DNA from 4 places in the Trichococcus flocculiformis genome. Region 2 is predicted to be linked to each of the others. Evidence: predicted binding sites of a transcription regulator. Region 2 holds the regulator's gene; each other region holds the start of a gene.
What was found. Region 2 encodes Rex, which represses fermentation and respiration genes when NADH is low (regulators of the CRP and FNR family bind a similar motif). Its sites were predicted from a motif close to TTGTGAANTANTTCACAA; they were not measured.
Positions count from the first base shown of each region.

Region 1: pflB (formate C-acetyltransferase) is a predicted target of Rex. The motif match lies at 1,772-1,789, and genes of this name have one in related genera.
Region 3: pflB (formate C-acetyltransferase) is a predicted target of Rex. The motif match lies at 2,912-2,929, and genes of this name have one in related genera.
Region 4: trhO (oxygen-dependent tRNA uridine(34) hydroxylase TrhO) is a predicted target of Rex. The motif match lies at 2,495-2,512, and genes of this name have one in related genera.

Region 1 covers NZ_OY759718.1:972,373-976,348, forward strand. The annotation lists gene yghU (glutathione-dependent disulfide-bond oxidoreductase) at 1-112, shown strand, start outside; gene ACKPCD_RS04900 (MATE family efflux transporter) at 364-1,692, shown strand; gene pflB (formate C-acetyltransferase) at 1,949-3,976, shown strand, end outside.
Region 2 covers NZ_OY759718.1:851,249-855,224, forward strand. The annotation lists gene ACKPCD_RS04370 (HAD family hydrolase) at 1-204, opposite strand, end outside; gene ACKPCD_RS04375 (ABC-F family ATP-binding cassette domain-containing protein) at 305-2,260, opposite strand; gene ACKPCD_RS04380 (redox-sensing transcriptional repressor Rex) at 2,610-3,242, shown strand; gene ACKPCD_RS04385 (DUF4305 domain-containing protein) at 3,650-3,856, opposite strand; gene ACKPCD_RS04390 (CPBP family intramembrane glutamic endopeptidase) at 3,898-3,976, opposite strand, start outside.
Region 3 covers NZ_OY759718.1:1,798,726-1,802,701, reverse strand. The annotation lists gene pflA (pyruvate formate-lyase-activating protein) at 1-490, opposite strand, end outside; gene pflB (formate C-acetyltransferase) at 653-2,881, opposite strand; gene parC (DNA topoisomerase IV subunit A) at 3,182-3,976, opposite strand, start outside.
Region 4 covers NZ_OY759718.1:2,022,886-2,026,861, reverse strand. The annotation lists gene ACKPCD_RS09660 (transglycosylase domain-containing protein) at 1-1,332, opposite strand, end outside; gene trhO (oxygen-dependent tRNA uridine(34) hydroxylase TrhO) at 1,477-2,457, opposite strand; gene ACKPCD_RS09650 (diacylglycerol/lipid kinase family protein) at 2,630-3,526, shown strand; gene ACKPCD_RS09645 (M3 family oligoendopeptidase) at 3,584-3,976, opposite strand, start outside.

The DNA.
Region 1 (3,976 bases), 120 kb from region 2:
ATTTTTGAATCTGGATGAATATCCGCATCTTTTGGAATGGTCTAAGCGTATTGCAGAGCGGCCAGGTGTCCAAAGAGGTTTGGCAGCGGAGTATCAACCGCTTGGAGAGTAGTTTAGGTAAGTGATCGACGGATGATAAGGAAGGTTCGTTTATTATTTCTGAAATACTCCGGTATCCATTCACCCCGTGTGAATACGGCGTTGACAATCTTTCTCGAAAAAAATATAATCAAATGATAGCAATCTAATAGATAACCCTCTTTTTGCCACCGGGCAGAGAGTTCAAGGTGTTCAGAAACATTCCGTAGGTCTTTGAAGGAGTGTTTCCGGGACACCTTTTTTATTTTGGAAGGAGACAGCAGCATGGAAAAATCACTAGTGAAGGACTTTTCGAAGTATGTCAGTCTGAATATTTTGGGCATGATCGGCGTGTCGTTCTATATTTTGGCCGACACGTATTATATCGCAAAAGCTTTGGGGGCTACCGGGATCGCGGCGTTGAATTTTGCCATCCCGGTTTTCAGCATCATCCTCGGAATCGGTCTGATGATCGGCATCGGCGGAGCAGCCCGTTTCGGTATCCTGAAATCCCGGAACAAACACAAAGAAGCAGAGGCGGTCTTTGCAGGGGCGCTTAAGCTTGGTACTCTGGCAGGCTTGTTGTTCGCTGTGCTCGGATTATTCGGTTCGAAGGCATTATCATCGATTTTGGGTGCCGATGCAGTGACATTGCCTTTGACACATGCCTATATGGCCACGATTATGGTGTTTGCGCCATTTTTCATCCTGAATAATACGGTCCTGGCTTTCGTCCGGAACGACAACAATCCCAGACTGGCTATGCTGGCGATGATTGGCGGCAGTGTTTCGAATGTCATCCTGGATTACATATTCCTTTTCCCTCTAAAAATGGGGATGTTTGGTGCCGCTTTTGCGACAAGCTTGGCCCCGATCATCAGTCTAGGCATCCTCTCGATCCATTTCGCAAAAAAGAAATCCCGGCCCGCTATTTTGAAGCACAAGTTGACGCGTCCGGCAATCAAGGACATCCTTAATCTGGGATCGTCCACTTTCATCATGGAAGTATCCTCGGCAGTTGTGCTGACGACCTTCAACTTGTTGATTTTGGGGCTCGAGGGAAACAAAGGGGTTGCCGCCTACGGGATTGTCGCAAATATTGCCTTTGTGGCAGTCGCGATCTTTACCGGGCTGGGGCAGGGTGTGCAACCGCTCATCAGTAAATATTATGGTCTGAAGGATCGCAAGACGGTCCGGCGCGTGAACCGCTATGCACTGTTGACGGCGGGTTTCATCGCTGCCTTGATTTACCTGGGGACCTTCTTCAACTCGGCAGCGTTGATCGGCCTGTTTAACAATGAAAATGATCCGGTGATACTAAAGTTGGCTGACAGCGGAATGAAAATCTATTTTCTTGGATTTTTCTTTGTCGGAATCAATATCGTGACGGCGATGATACTCAGCGCAACCGAAAAGGGACGGGCCGCTTTTGTCCTTTCGGTTCTGAGGGGACTTGCGGTTATCGTACCGATGGCAATCCTATTGAGCAGCCATTGGGGAATGACAGGGATCTGGTCATCATTTGTGCTTTCCGAGCTGATCGTTGCCGGATTTGCACTTTATTTGACGACTGCCACCGAAAAGGGAAGCATTGCGTATGGAAACCCTGACTGAATCTGTAAGACATTAAATGTGTAATTTTTATCGTATAGAGTGAGGATACAAACGAAAAAAATGTGAAGACCGTTAGAATTTGTCAGTTATATAACAATTGATACAGTTTAGCGTCTGATTATATAACAGAGATACCCCTATTTAAAAGCTTTTTTAACTTTTTTAAAAAAAATTAGGATAACTGTTATAAAATCATTCGTGATGGTGTATAATGTGAATATAAAAACAAACTACTGAGATGCGGAGGAATTAGTTTATGAATAATGCGTGGCGTGGTTTTAAAGGTTCTCAATGGCAAAACGGTATTGACGTCCAAGAATTCATCAAAGATAACTATACAGAATATGTTGGCGATGACAGTTTCCTGGAAGGACCTACAGAAGCGACAAATGAGTTATGGCAAGAGATCATAGAACTTAAAAAACAAGAAATCGCTAATGGCGGGGTTTTGGATGCAGACACTTCTGTTGTCAGTACAATAACTTCTCATCCGGCTGGATATATCAACAAAGATTTAGAAAAAATCGTTGGGCTACAGACAGAAAAACCATTGAAACGCGGCTTGAACGTTTATGGTGGTATCCGTATGGCAGAAACAGCATTAAAATCTTACGGTTATGAGCTTGATCCGGAATTGGATGAGTTCTATACAGAACATCGCAAAACGCATAACCAAGGCGTCTTTGATGCTTACGATGACGACATTCGCATGGCTAGACGCAACAAGATCGTTACAGGATTACCTGACGCTTACGGTCGCGGACGAATCATTCCTGATTTCAGACGTATTGCATTGTACGGTGTGGATTACTTGAAGAAACAAAAACTGAATGATTGGAACGCTTTGCAAGCAAAAACATATACTGAAGAAGACATTCGTTTGCGCGAAGAAGTTTCAACGCAATATCGTGCATTAGGCAAACTGATTGAACTAGGCAAAATTTATGGTTTTGATATCAGCAGACCGGCAGAAAATGCACAAGAAGCAGTGCAATGGGTTTACTTAGGATTCTTGGCTATGGTCAAAGAAGACAACGGTGCTGCACAAGGTTTAGGCCGTATTGCAGAATTCCTGGATATCTATATCGAGCGTGATCTCCAAGAAGGCACGTTGACTGAAAAAGAAGCGCAAGAATTGATCGACCACTTGGTAATGAAAGTCCGTATCGTTCGTCAACTCAGAACACCAGAATACGAAGCTTTGTTTGCGGGAGACCCAACCTGGGCAACATTGACATTTGCAGGTATGCTTGATGACAACAATTCATTGGTGACAAAAAATACCTTCCGATTCTTGCAGACACTCTATAACATGGGGAACGCACCAGAACCTAACATGACTTTGATGTGGAATGAAAAACTTCCTAAAGGATTCAAGGATTTCTGTGCAAAAGTAAGTATCGATACAAGTGCGATCCAATATGAGAATGACGATGTTATGCGTCACTATTATGGAAGTAATGACGTTTCAATCGCTTGTTGCGTAAGCCCGACAGCAGGGGATACAGGCAGTTCTATCCAGTACTTCGGTGCCAGAGCGTCCCTTCCTAAGATCTTAACGTATGCCGTTACAGGTGGTTACGATGAGAAAAATAGAAGTAAAGTTATCGATGGCCTAGAACCGATTACAGATGAATACTTGGACTATGACACACTGATGGAAAAAATCGATGCTGTTATGGATTGGGTAGCGACAACTTATGTTAGAGCATTGAATATCATCCACTACATGCACGATAAATATGCATACGAAGCTGTTCAATTTGGTTTGCTGGATACAAAACTCCACAGAATGATGGCTACAGGTATTGCGGGTATCGGATTGGCAACTGACTCAATGAGTGCTGTTAAATATTCCAAAGTCCGTGTCGTTCGTGACGAAGAAGGCTTCCCGATCGACTATGTCGTTGAAGGAGAACAATTCCCGACATTCGGTAACAACGAAAAAGAAGCGGATGAAATTGCTGACATGCTGATCAAGAAATTTGTCGGCAAGTTGAAAGCTCAACCTACTTACCGTAATGCTGAAATCACAACTTCTATTTTGACGATTACTTCAAATATCGTTTACGGAAAAGCAACAGGTGCGCTATTCAGTGGACAAGATGCGAAGTACAAAGGCTACAGAGAAGCATTCACGCCATTGTCTCCAGGAGCTAACCCTAGCTACAGCAGCCCTTACAAAGGTGCGCTGGCAGCATTGAAATCAGTAAGTACGATTGATTTTGAAGACGTTAAAGATGGATCTTCCTATACATGGGCAGTTCATCCTAAAGCATTAGGA
Region 2 (3,976 bases):
CAATTCTCCTACCGGGGCATCCAGATTGAATTCATTTTTCATTGTTTCCCACATGTATTCGTGCGTGGTCCCTTGGTAGCGGAAATGATACTCCAACTCGGTGTCCACTCCGAATTCCTTCAATAGCATACTTTCTGATCGCAAAAAGAATGGTTCCGTATCGATGATGACACCATCCATATCAAATAAAACGGCTTCCAACATATTCGTACCTCCATATTCCTATTATGCGTACTTGTTCGAGTGCAACTTAACAAAAGTTCCGGCATTCCTCAACTAAGACAGGAAACGCTTATCGGCTTCACTATTCATTCAGTTCCTCGAGAGCGGTTGTCTGATCTTCCCAATCCTGCATCAGCTCGTCCTGCCGTGCCTGTAGGGCGAGCAACTGCTGGTTGAACTGTTGGACTTTTTCATGGTCACCGTAGACTTCCGGTTCGGTCAATTGCAGCTCGATCGCAGCGATGGCCTCCTCGACGGTCGCCAATTCATCCTCCAAAGCCTCCACCTGCCGAGCCAGTTTTCTTTCCAATTTCAGTTTTTCCTTGGAAGAAACGTAATCCCCTTTTGCTTTCGAAAGAGGCTCAACGGCAGCGTTTGTTTCCGTGGCGTTTTCGGCCTGCTGCAAAGCTGCCAACGCCGCTTCTTGCTGTTTCTTTTCAATATAGTAATCGTAGTCCCCGAGGTATAATTTACTGCCCTCAGCGGAAAGTTCGACAATGTTTGTCGCAATCCGGTTGATGAAATAGCGGTCGTGGGATACGAAAAGCAGGGTGCCGTCATAATCGATCAAGGCATTTTCAAGCACTTCTTTGCTGTCGATGTCCAAATGGTTTGTGGGTTCATCGAGGACAAGGAAATTCTTTTGGTCCAGTGCCAGCTTGCAGAGCGAAAGCCTTGCCTTCTCGCCGCCGCTCAATGCCGGAATCGTTTTTTCGACATCGGCGCCGGAGAACAGGAAGCTCCCCAGGATACTGCGCACATCTTTTTCGTTCAGCGTGGGATGAAGATCCCAGATTTCGGCGAGAACGCTCTTGTTTTTGGAAAGGTTGCCTAATTCTTGGTCATAATAACCGAGATCGACATTGGCGCCGAGCTGGACTCTGCCTTTCAAAAGCGGAATCTCGGAAATGATCGACTTCAGCAAAGTGGACTTGCCGATCCCGTTCGGCCCGACGATCGCGATCGCCTGCTGTTTACGGATGTCAAGATTGATCGGATCAGCCAGGATCTTATCGGCATAGCCGACAGCCCCGTTTTCCAGCGTCAAGACGACATTTCCGCTTTCTTTTGCGATATCGAAAGAGAAGCGAGCGGAACGCTCATCGCCTTTCGGTCTGTCCATCCGCTCCATTTTTTCCAGACGTTTGCGGCGGCTTTGCGCCATTTTGGTCGTGGAAGCGCGCGCCAGATTGCGGGCGACATAATCCTCCAATTTGGATATTTCATCCTGTTGCTTCTCGTAAGCCTTCAATTCCTGCTCCAGGCGGGCGGCTTTCTCGGTCAGATAATAGGAGTAGTTGCCTTTGTAGTGCTGGATCTTGTGGCGGCTGATTTCATACACCTCCGTGGCGACTTTGTCCAGGAAGTATCGGTCATGGGAAACGATCAAAAGCGAACCGTTGTAACCGATCAGATAATTTTCCAGCCAAGCCAGCGTATCGATGTCCAGATGGTTGGTGGGCTCATCCAAAATGAGCAGGTCGTTCTTTTCAAGCAAGATTTTGGCCAAGGCAAGCCTGGTTTTCTGGCCGCCTGACAATTGGGAAATCGGACGATCGTAATCTCCTTCGTAGAACTGGAATCCGTGAAGCACCGAACGGATCTCGGATTCATAGCCGTACGCGTTCTTTTCGTGCAAAGTATGCTGGAGATGGTCATAGCGTTCCAGAGCTTTTTGGTAGGCTTCTTCATCCTCGAGCAAGTCCGGATCCCCCAAAGCGACGGCGGCTTGTTCAGCTTCCTTACTTAATTGGATGAGCGGGGCAAAAATGGTCAACATTTCCTGCCAAATCGTGTTGGATGAATCGACCGCGCTATGCTGATCCAGGTAGCCGATCGTTACGTCCTTGCTCTTTGAAACAGAGCCGGCATCCGTTGCTTCGATGCCTGCCAAAATCTTCAGCAAGGTCGATTTGCCGGCTCCGTTTCGGCCGACGAGTGCAATACGCGAATGGTCTTGAACAGTAATTTGAATATTGTCGAATAAGACGCTCGCCCCAAAAAGGCGCGCCAAATTTTGTCCTTGCAGTAAAATCATATGTAGTGTCCTCTTTCTAAGCAAATGCTGGCATTTATCCCTTCCATTTTATCACAGCATGCATTGATTCGATAGGGACAAGCAAAGTTATTGCTATATTCACGTATTTGTACATGTGAAAAAATGTTGGCGACTCCGCTTACATTTGTTACAGTATTTCACATGTTGTTCAAAAAAGGCTTCACAATCAAGTCCGATTTCGAACAAATTAGTAGATTTTTCACAATCAGGTGATATAATAGGCAGTATGAAATGAAAGCTTAAGTATGTGAACATACTTTTTAAAGTTTGTCGGAACCGCACAAACACTATGAGTTACGAAATGAAAGAGGAAAGAAGAGGAGAAAAAATGTCGACGAATGATATTCCAAAAGCTACGGCAAGGAGGTTGCCGATTTACCACCGCTATTTGCGCTTTTTGCATAACGCTGGTAAAAAACGTGTTTCATCCACTGAGCTCAGTGAAGCAGTAAAAGTGGATAGTGCTACTATCCGTAGGGATTTTTCATATTTTGGCGCACTGGGTAAAAGAGGATACGGCTATGATGTCGAGTATTTGTTGGATTTCTTCAGCAAAACCTTGAATCAGGACCGTTTGACGAACGTTGCTTTGATCGGTGTGGGTAATTTGGGTCATGCCTTGTTGAACTACAACTTCCACGTAAGCAACAATGTGCGCATCAGTGCAGCATTTGATGTCAATGAAGGCATTGTTGGTAAAATCCTCAGTGGTGTACCGGTGTACCCCATGACGGATATGGTGGAGCAGTTGCGTATCCAACAGATTGATGTAGCCATTCTGACCGTTCCCCAAGAAGTTGCGCAGGATGCAACGAACCGTTTGACCGAAGCGGGCGTTCGCGGCATCATGAACTTTACCCCGATCCGTCTTTCCGTTCCGGAAAATGTCCGCGTTCAGAATGTGGATTTGACGAATGAATTGCAGACGTTGATTTATTTCTTGGACAATGATATCGGCTGAGCAAAGTCGGCAGTTGATGATAAGAAAACGCAAAAAGAAGGATGAGGCCGCCTCATCCTTCTTTTTTTCATTAGCAAGTAGGTATACATTTTGAACAAAGAAATGCATCACCAAGGGTGATTTAAAGGTCAGCAAATTATTTGGTGTTTCCAAAGTGATGTCTAGCGGTCCAAGCCTGCCTCTCGGAAAGAGAGGCAGGAACCCCTTGTCTCTTCGAGCCAAGGATACTGTTCGACTAACCTGCTGACGCAGGAAGTCTCTCAGCAATTGCGCTCTACGATGCTCATTTGCATGGGACTCTTAGGGATTCATCCCTTAGAGCCCTAGTACAAGGTGACCGTAGGAAACGTTGCGAGGCCAGATTTCCTAAATTTCTTTCGAGGCAGAGCGGGCTTGTACCGCTTTTCCTAGTTTTTGTCGATGCTGTTTTTGATTTTCAGGTAGGCGTTGAACATGCGAACGCCTTTTACGACATCACTTGTTGCGAACAGCACGCTGATGATGGCCATGAATCCCCACCCTGCAGTATTCACTGCGTCGACTGCCAGCGAAATGAAAAGGATTGCGAAAACAAAACGGATGATTACTTGAATTAATAGATTTTTTAAAGTCATGTTATTCCTTTCTTTTTCCTAAATAGCGGACTTCACGTGCCTTACGAAATGAGTTGGGAGAGAATCGGCAAAGCGGATACGGCATTCATCAACGCATGCGCAATCATCGGAGTGGCTATG
Region 3 (3,976 bases), 950 kb from region 2:
CCGACAAATATTTTGCCAGTTCGATAATGCTTTCATTCGGCCACATTGTCAGTTCTTTGTGTTTCTGACTATCGATGTGTTTGATGTCCAGCAGAATCAAATCCGTCACAGCCAATAATTTATTGAATTGGCTGAAGAATGGTTCATCATAAGTGAACGGCAAGCCACAAGTATCCAGTGTTGTATGTACACCTTGCGCTTTGGCTTTCGTGAATAATTCAATCAAGAAGTCGATCTGCAGCAACGGTTCGCCTCCGCTGACGGTAATGCCGCCTTTTTGCCCCCAGAATGGCTTGTATTGCAGAGCCATATCGAGCAACTCATCACTTGTCATTTCATTGCCGCCACCGATGTTCCATGTGTCCGGGTTGTGGCAGAATTGGCAACGCATGCGGCAGCCTTGCATAAATATAATAAAACGGATTCCGGGTCCATCAACGGAACCGAAACTCTCTGTTGAATGCACAAATCCTTTTAAAGGTTCAGTCATTTCGAAAACTCCTCTATCATTTATTTCTTAACCTCATTGTATCTTTTATAAGGAATATTTCCTATCAAAAAGAGCGATTTTTCGCTCCCTTTGATAGAAAACGGATGAATCAAATGATCCATCCGTTTAATTTTATACGATTAATATGCAGGGTGAAACAAATTACATCATTTCGTGCATTGTACGGTTGATTACGTCCATTTGTTGTTCACGAGTCAACTTGATGAAGTTAACAGCGTATCCGGAAACACGGATCGTCAATTGCGGATAGTTTTCAGGATGATCCATTGCATCAAGCAATGTTTCACGGTTGAATACGTTGACGTTCAAGTGATGGCCACCTTTAGCGATGTATCCATCCAACATTGTTGCAAGGTTGTCTTTTTGTACTTCCTCTTCGCGTCCTAATGCTTTAGGGATGATCGAGAATGTATTGGAGATACCGTCCAATGAATATTTGTAAGGGATCTTAGCAACTGAAGACAAGCTTGCCAAAGCGCCGTGTGTATCTCTTCCGTGCATTGGGTTAGCACCAGGTGCGAATGGTTCGCCGGCTTTACGTCCGTCTGGCGTGCTACCAGTTTTCTTACCATATACCACGTTTGAAGTGATCGTAAGGATAGAAGTTGTCGGGATTGAGTTGCGGTATGTTTGATGTTTCTTAACTTTGCCCATGTATTGTTTCAACAAGTCGATACCGATTTGGTCAGCGCGATCATCATTGTTACCGTATTTAGGGAAGTCGCCTTCGATTTCGAAGTCAATCGCAATGCCATTTTCGTCGCGGATAGGTTTAACTTTCGCGTATTTAATAGCTGAAAGTGAATCGATCGTCACTGAGAAACCAGCGACACCAGTCGCCAATGTGCGGACAACGTTTGTATCATGTAACGCCATTTCTAATGATTCGTAAGAATATTTATCGTGCATATAGTGGATAACGTTCAATGTATTCACATACAAAGCTACGATCCAGTCCATCATAACATCGAATTTCTCGGCAACTTCATCGTAATCAAGGTACTCTGAAGTGATTGGTTGCAATTTAGGTCCGACTTGTTTTTTCTTCGTTTCGTCAACCCCACCGTTGATAGCGTAAAGCAATGTTTTGGCCAAGTTAGCACGCGCTCCGAAGAATTGCATTTGTTTCCCGATTCTCATCGCGGAAACGCAGCATGCGATGCCGTAGTCGTCGCCCCATTCAAGGCTCATCATGTCATCATTTTCGTATTGGATTGCGCTTGTTTCGATAGACATTTTAGCACAGTATTTCTTGAATCTTTCAGGCAATTTAGTTGACCAAAGGACTGTCAAGTTAGGTTCTGGAGCAGCTCCCAAGTTAGTCAATGTGTTCAAGAAACGGAAGCTTGATTTTGTAACCATTGAGCGTCCGTCATGTGCCATACCTGCGATTGCTTCAGTAACCCATTGAGGATCCCCTGAGTACAATTCTTGATATTCTGGCGTACGTGCAAATTTGATCATACGTAATTTCATTACGAAGTGGTCAACGATTTCTTGTGCTTCTTCTTCAGTCAATGTTCCGTTTTCCAAATCGCGTTGGATATAGATATCCAAGAAAGTGGAAGTACGGCCTAATGACATTGCAGCACCGTTTTGTTGTTTAACAGCTGCCAAGTAACCGAAGTATAACCATTGGAAAGCTTCTTTAGCGTTTGTGGCTGGTTTGGAAATATCAAATCCATAGATGTTTCCCAATTCTTTCAATTCTTTCAAAGCGCGGTATTGTTCGCTGAATTCTTCTCTCAAACGGATGATTTCTTCAGTCATTGTGCCGTCGCCGATCTTAGCGAATTCTTTCAGTTTGTCTTGCATCAGGTAGTCCACGCCATACAAAGCAACACGACGGTAATCGCCGATGATGCGTCCGCGGCCATAAGCATCCGGCAAGCCTGTGATGACGCCGGTTGTTCTTGCTGCGCGCATTTCTGGAGTGTACGCGTCAAATACGCCTTGGTTATGTGTTTTTCTGTAATCACGGAAGATCATTGAAACTTCTGGATCAACTTTGTAGCCAGCTTCTTCACAAGCCTGTTCGCTCATACGGATACCGCCGAAAGGCATCAAGCTGCGTTTAAGTGGTTTTTCAGTCTGGAAACCAACAATTTGCTCTTTTTCTTTATTCAAGTAACCCGCTGCATGTGATGTGATGGATGAGACAACTTTTGTATCCATATCCAATACGCCGCCAGCTTCTCTTTCTTGTTTTGTAAGATCCATTACTTGATCCCATAATTGAGTAGTGGTTTCAGTAGGACCAGCCAAGAAACTTTCGTCGCCTGTATATTCAGAGAAGTTGTTGATGATGAAGTCTCTTACGTCGACTTCTTCTTTCCAAGTTTTACCTTTAAAACCTTGCCATTGTTCCATTATATGTTCCTCCTATAAAGTGCCCTCACATTGTGATATGTGTAACAGGTTTCTACACGAACATTATAACACGTACAGATAAAAGTGCAACAACTATCAATCTTTTTTCCGAACTTTTTATATTATTTGAAATAAATATTTTTAAACCTTGTTATGTAGGGATTTCCAAAAGAAGGTTTACGATTAAAGCTTCTGATTAGTTAGTGAAACCTTTATTTTGACCAAAAATCTGTTTCATAAAAAAACGGAAACTGTACTATTACACAGTTTCCGTTTTGATATTTTGTTTATAACAGAAAATTAAGAAATTCTAATTTGTGAAAAATCAAACTCTTTTTCGATATCCGATACTTCGCCATCGGTCTTTTCGTTGATTGCGAAGCTGCCGTTGGAATATCTCGGACTGAATGGCGTTTCTTTGCTTTCCACCATAATAGTCTTGCCGTTGCTCGTTCGGATTGCATAATGATTAGGGATGGACAGATTGCAATCCATAAAAATGATCCGGTGCGGCTTGGCCTTCAGCTCCTTCAGAAGCATCAGCCCTCGTTTTGCACGACCCAAAATCGGAACTTCTCCGGATTTGAATTTTTTGATGTTCCCTCTTTGTGTAAGCACAAGAATCGGGAACTCATCATCACCTTCTTTAAATGCGGCTCCCCCTACTACAAAATCTCCTTCTTTCAGGTTAATGGACTTAACTCCGCTGGCGCGCGTTCCGATGATGCCAACCTCGCTGACGGCGTATCGCAAACTAAATCCGAAATGCGTCACCAACAGAACCTCGTAATTTTGCTTATCCTCCAGACGTTGGATTGAAACGATCGTATCTGTCTCGCTCTTCATCTTCATGGCGACTGCCTTTTTATTCCTGTAACCACGGAAAGTCCGGAAATCGCTCATCAGTGTCTGTTTGATGTACCCTTCTTTTGATACAAAAAGAAGGGTACCGGTTGGTTCACCGTTATTCGGAATCATTTCCACACTGATGATTTTCTCCTCCGAAGCGAAGGGAATGTTTTGCGAGATATGATGGCCCGTATCTTTCCATTTCAACTCAGGCAACTCATGTACCGGGAAATGAAGATAGTCCCC
Region 4 (3,976 bases), 1.2 Mb from region 2:
TTGCATGCCGTTGTAGACATCTTTGTCGATTGTACTGTATACGTTGTAGCCGGACAAGCGCAATGTGTTGTCGGCATTGGCGTAATATTCGTTGTACAATTCAATATCGGCTTCCAGATCGTCCATCGTAAGCTCGTTTGCGGCTGCGGCCTGTTCCATCAGAACAAGGATTGCTTCACGTTCGACAGCTTGATAAAGGTAACTGTTCCGGTCCTCTTGTGTGGCATTAGCAGGTACGAAATCTTGAGTGATGTCATACGCGATTGCAGCATCATATTCTTCCTTGGTGATATATCCCTCGCTGAGCATCCGGAAAAGCACAGTATTTTTTCGGTTAAGGGCTGCAGTCAAATCTTCTTTTCTTTCTCCGTATTGGGTGAAAGGGGTATAAGTATATGGATTCTGTGGGATACCCACTAAAAATGCCGCTTGAGCCAACGAAACATCGATAGCATGGACGCCAAAAATACCGTTCGCCGCTTCCTCTATGCCGGCGATGTTGGAACCACTGCTGTTTCGGCCGAATGGCGAGACGTTCAGGTAGGCTGTCAGAATTTCATCTTTCGTAAAGAAATTTTCAAGCCGTAGCGCCAATAAAATCTCATTGGCTTTGCGGGAAAAAGTCACTTCATTCGTCAAAATCTGTTGTTTGACGAGCTGCTGCGTCAATGTTGAGCCGCCGCTTTGACTGCCGAATCCGGTCAGTTCAGTCACCAACGCCCTTAAAATGGCCTTAGGTACAATCCCATTATGCTCATAAAAATTTTCATCTTCTGTTGCGATGAGTGCTTCTTTGATGAGCGGAGAGATGTTTTCTGATCCGACAGTTGTCCTGACCAAATCTGTGCGTATTTCCGAAATGGCCTCACTGTTCGCATAATACATAGTGGAAACGAGTTCGACATTTCCGATGTCTTCAGCCATGCTTTCGTAGGTAGGGGCAGTTTCTTTTGAAATCAAATTAGCGAAATAACCCAGACCAGCGCCACCCCCGAACATGCCCAACAAGACCATCAGAAGTATGATTCCGGTAAAAATGTTCCGGATGACACCGAAAAAAACATTGAGACCGAAAGCTCCTTTCGAGAGGAGCGGTTTCATGTTTGTTTCGGTGTCCAACTTATGTTTCATTTTTCGCAATGAAGTCTTACTTTGGTTTATACGCTTGTGGGTTTTTTGTTCCCACAGCAAAGCTTTATCTTTTGTTCTTGCAGCATTTTCTTTCGTGAAAATCCGCTGGAGGCGGCTATTTATTGATTGCCCAAGGCGTTTAACAAATTCGCCGATTTTTTTCAGCCATTTTTCCGCATTATTTCCATCTGGATTCTTCATAAATTCCCTCTTTCCTTTTCAGGTGGTCACTTATCAGTATAACAAAAAAGCTCTGCCCTGACTATTACATAGCGTGAACAATCACTAAGTGAGAGGAACACAAAAAATCAGCAAGGAATATTATCCTTGCTGACAATGTTATTGCTATACTGTTGTAGTAGCAGTATTCTCAAATGTTTCACCGATGGCAGCCAAACGTTCCTCAACGTCAGACTGCGTCAATTGATTACGTTGCACATAATAATTCGGCTGATGGACGCGACATTCATGCGAACAGCTGCGCATGTATTTGTGCTCGTTTTCTTCGGAACAAAGTATTCTCCGGTTGCAGCTTGGATTGGCGCAATTCACGTAGCGTTCGCATGGTGTTCCATCGAACCAGTCCTTTCCGACCACGACATGTTCGATGCGATTGATATCCACACCGATGCGCTCATCGAAGACATACATTTTCCCATCCCAAAGATCGCCTTTAACCGTTTCGTCTTTGCCGTAGGTTGCGATCCCGCCATGCAGTTGGCCGACATCTTTAAAACCTTCTTTGACGAGCCAACCTGAGAATTTTTCACAACGGATGCCGCCGGTGCAATAAGTCACAACTCGTTTTTCCATAAATTGTTCTTTGTTTTCACGGATCCATTGCGGCAATTCGCGGAAGTTTGCAATATCCGGACGAACAGCTCCGCGGAAGTGGCCGAGGTCGTACTCATAATCGTTGCGGGCATCAATGACGACAGTATTTTCGTCTAGAATGGCTTCGCGGAAAGCTTCCGGAGATAAGTATTCACCAGTAGTTTCGTTGGGATCGAGATCGTCTCCTCCCAAATGCAAGGAAACGATTTCCTGGCGTGGGCGGACGAACATCTTTTTGAAGGCATGACCGTCTGTCTCATCGATTTTGTAGGTGATGTCGCTGAAGCGCGGATCTGCATTCATTTGAGCGATGTAGGCTTGTGTTTGATCGATTGTTCCGGAGACCGTGCCGTTGATGCCTTCCGGTGCTACCAAAATTCTTCCTTTTAAGCCGATTTCTTTGCAGAATCGTAGATGTTCTTGCGCGAATGTTTCTGCATCCTCTATCGGTGTATATTTATAATAGAGTAGGACACGATAGTCTTTTGTCATACTGCTCCCCCTAATTCAATCTGTTTTACTTCGAACGTTATGAAATTATACACATTTTGTAAGCGAAAAGCCAAGGATATGCTCAAAATTCGAAAAATGGTGTTCTACTTTATGGATGTGAGTGATGCATGCTACACTTACATTAGAGATAAAATGAAAGTGGGGGAATGAAATGGGCATTTGTACATTGATCGTCAATCCATCATCAGGGGGCGAAATGGCCTCTAGTTATCTGGAATTGATGGAAACGCAATTGAGAAACATGTTCGAAGAGGTGACAGTCAAAGAAACAGGGAAACAGGGCGATGCCATGAAGTTTGCGTATGAAGCTGCAAAGAACGGCCATGAAGCTGTGTTTTGCATGGGAGGTGATGGCACAGTCAATGAAACCATCAACGGCTTGGCGGCTGCCGGAACAGATGTCTCTTTCGGTTTCGTACCATTGGGCACTGTCAATGATCTAGCAAGGGCGCTCGGCATCCCTTTGGACCCCGGGCAGGCTATCGAAATGTTTGAAACTGCGGTCTTGTTGGATTTGGATATCGGCAAAGTTAATGACCGATATTTTGTGTCTAATGTAGCTGCCGGCGCGATTCCTGAAGCTGTGGAAGAAGTGAGTTTGGAGCAAAAAACAAAATTAGGTCCACTGGCTTACTTCATTGAAGGAGGGAAAGCGCTGGCGAACCAGCCGATGCATCGTTTCCGCATAACAGTGGATGAGGAAACATTTACTCAGGAATCCCCGCTCCTCCTGATTGCTTTAACGAATTCAATCGCCAGTTTCGAGCGTTTCATGCCACAAGCAGAAGTCGATGACGGGAAAATGCGAATGGTCGTTTTCAAGGAGTTCAGTCTGTTGGATTCTCTGAAAATCCTGCCTCAGCTTATCATGGGTGAACTCAAAAATTCGGATACTGTCATCTATAGAACATTCAAACACGCTACTGTCGCCATTGCGGATGGCGATAAACTGATCACGAATGTAGACGGTGATGAAGGCCCTGCATTTCCGCTTGAAATCGCGATACTACCTTCCTTTATAAAGGTTTATGGACCGGCACGCTCTTAAAAACACATCCCTACGACCCAAAATACAGGTCGCAGGGATGTGTTTTGTCTTTTGTCTTTAGACATACTTTTCGGTCAGGCGCAGGAATTCCTTTACATCAGCTGCCATGATCTCCAATCCTTGATTCCAGAAGTCCGGCTGAGTGATATCGGCACCAAGATGCTTCAGCACAAGGTCTTCAGTTGTCATCGAACCAGTATCCCGCAGTAACGAAATATAGGTTTCTTCAAAATTTTCAGTCTGCTGCAACGATTGCGCATAGATTCCCAGGCTGAACAGGAAGCCAAACGTGTAAGGGAAATTGTAGAAGGGCACATCATCGATGAAAAAGTGCAATTTACTCGCCCAGAATAGGGGATGGTAGTCACTCAAGGCATCTTGATAAGCCTCTTTTTGGGCGGCTTCCATCATTACTGACAGTCGTTCTGCAGTGACAAAGCCGTTCATCCT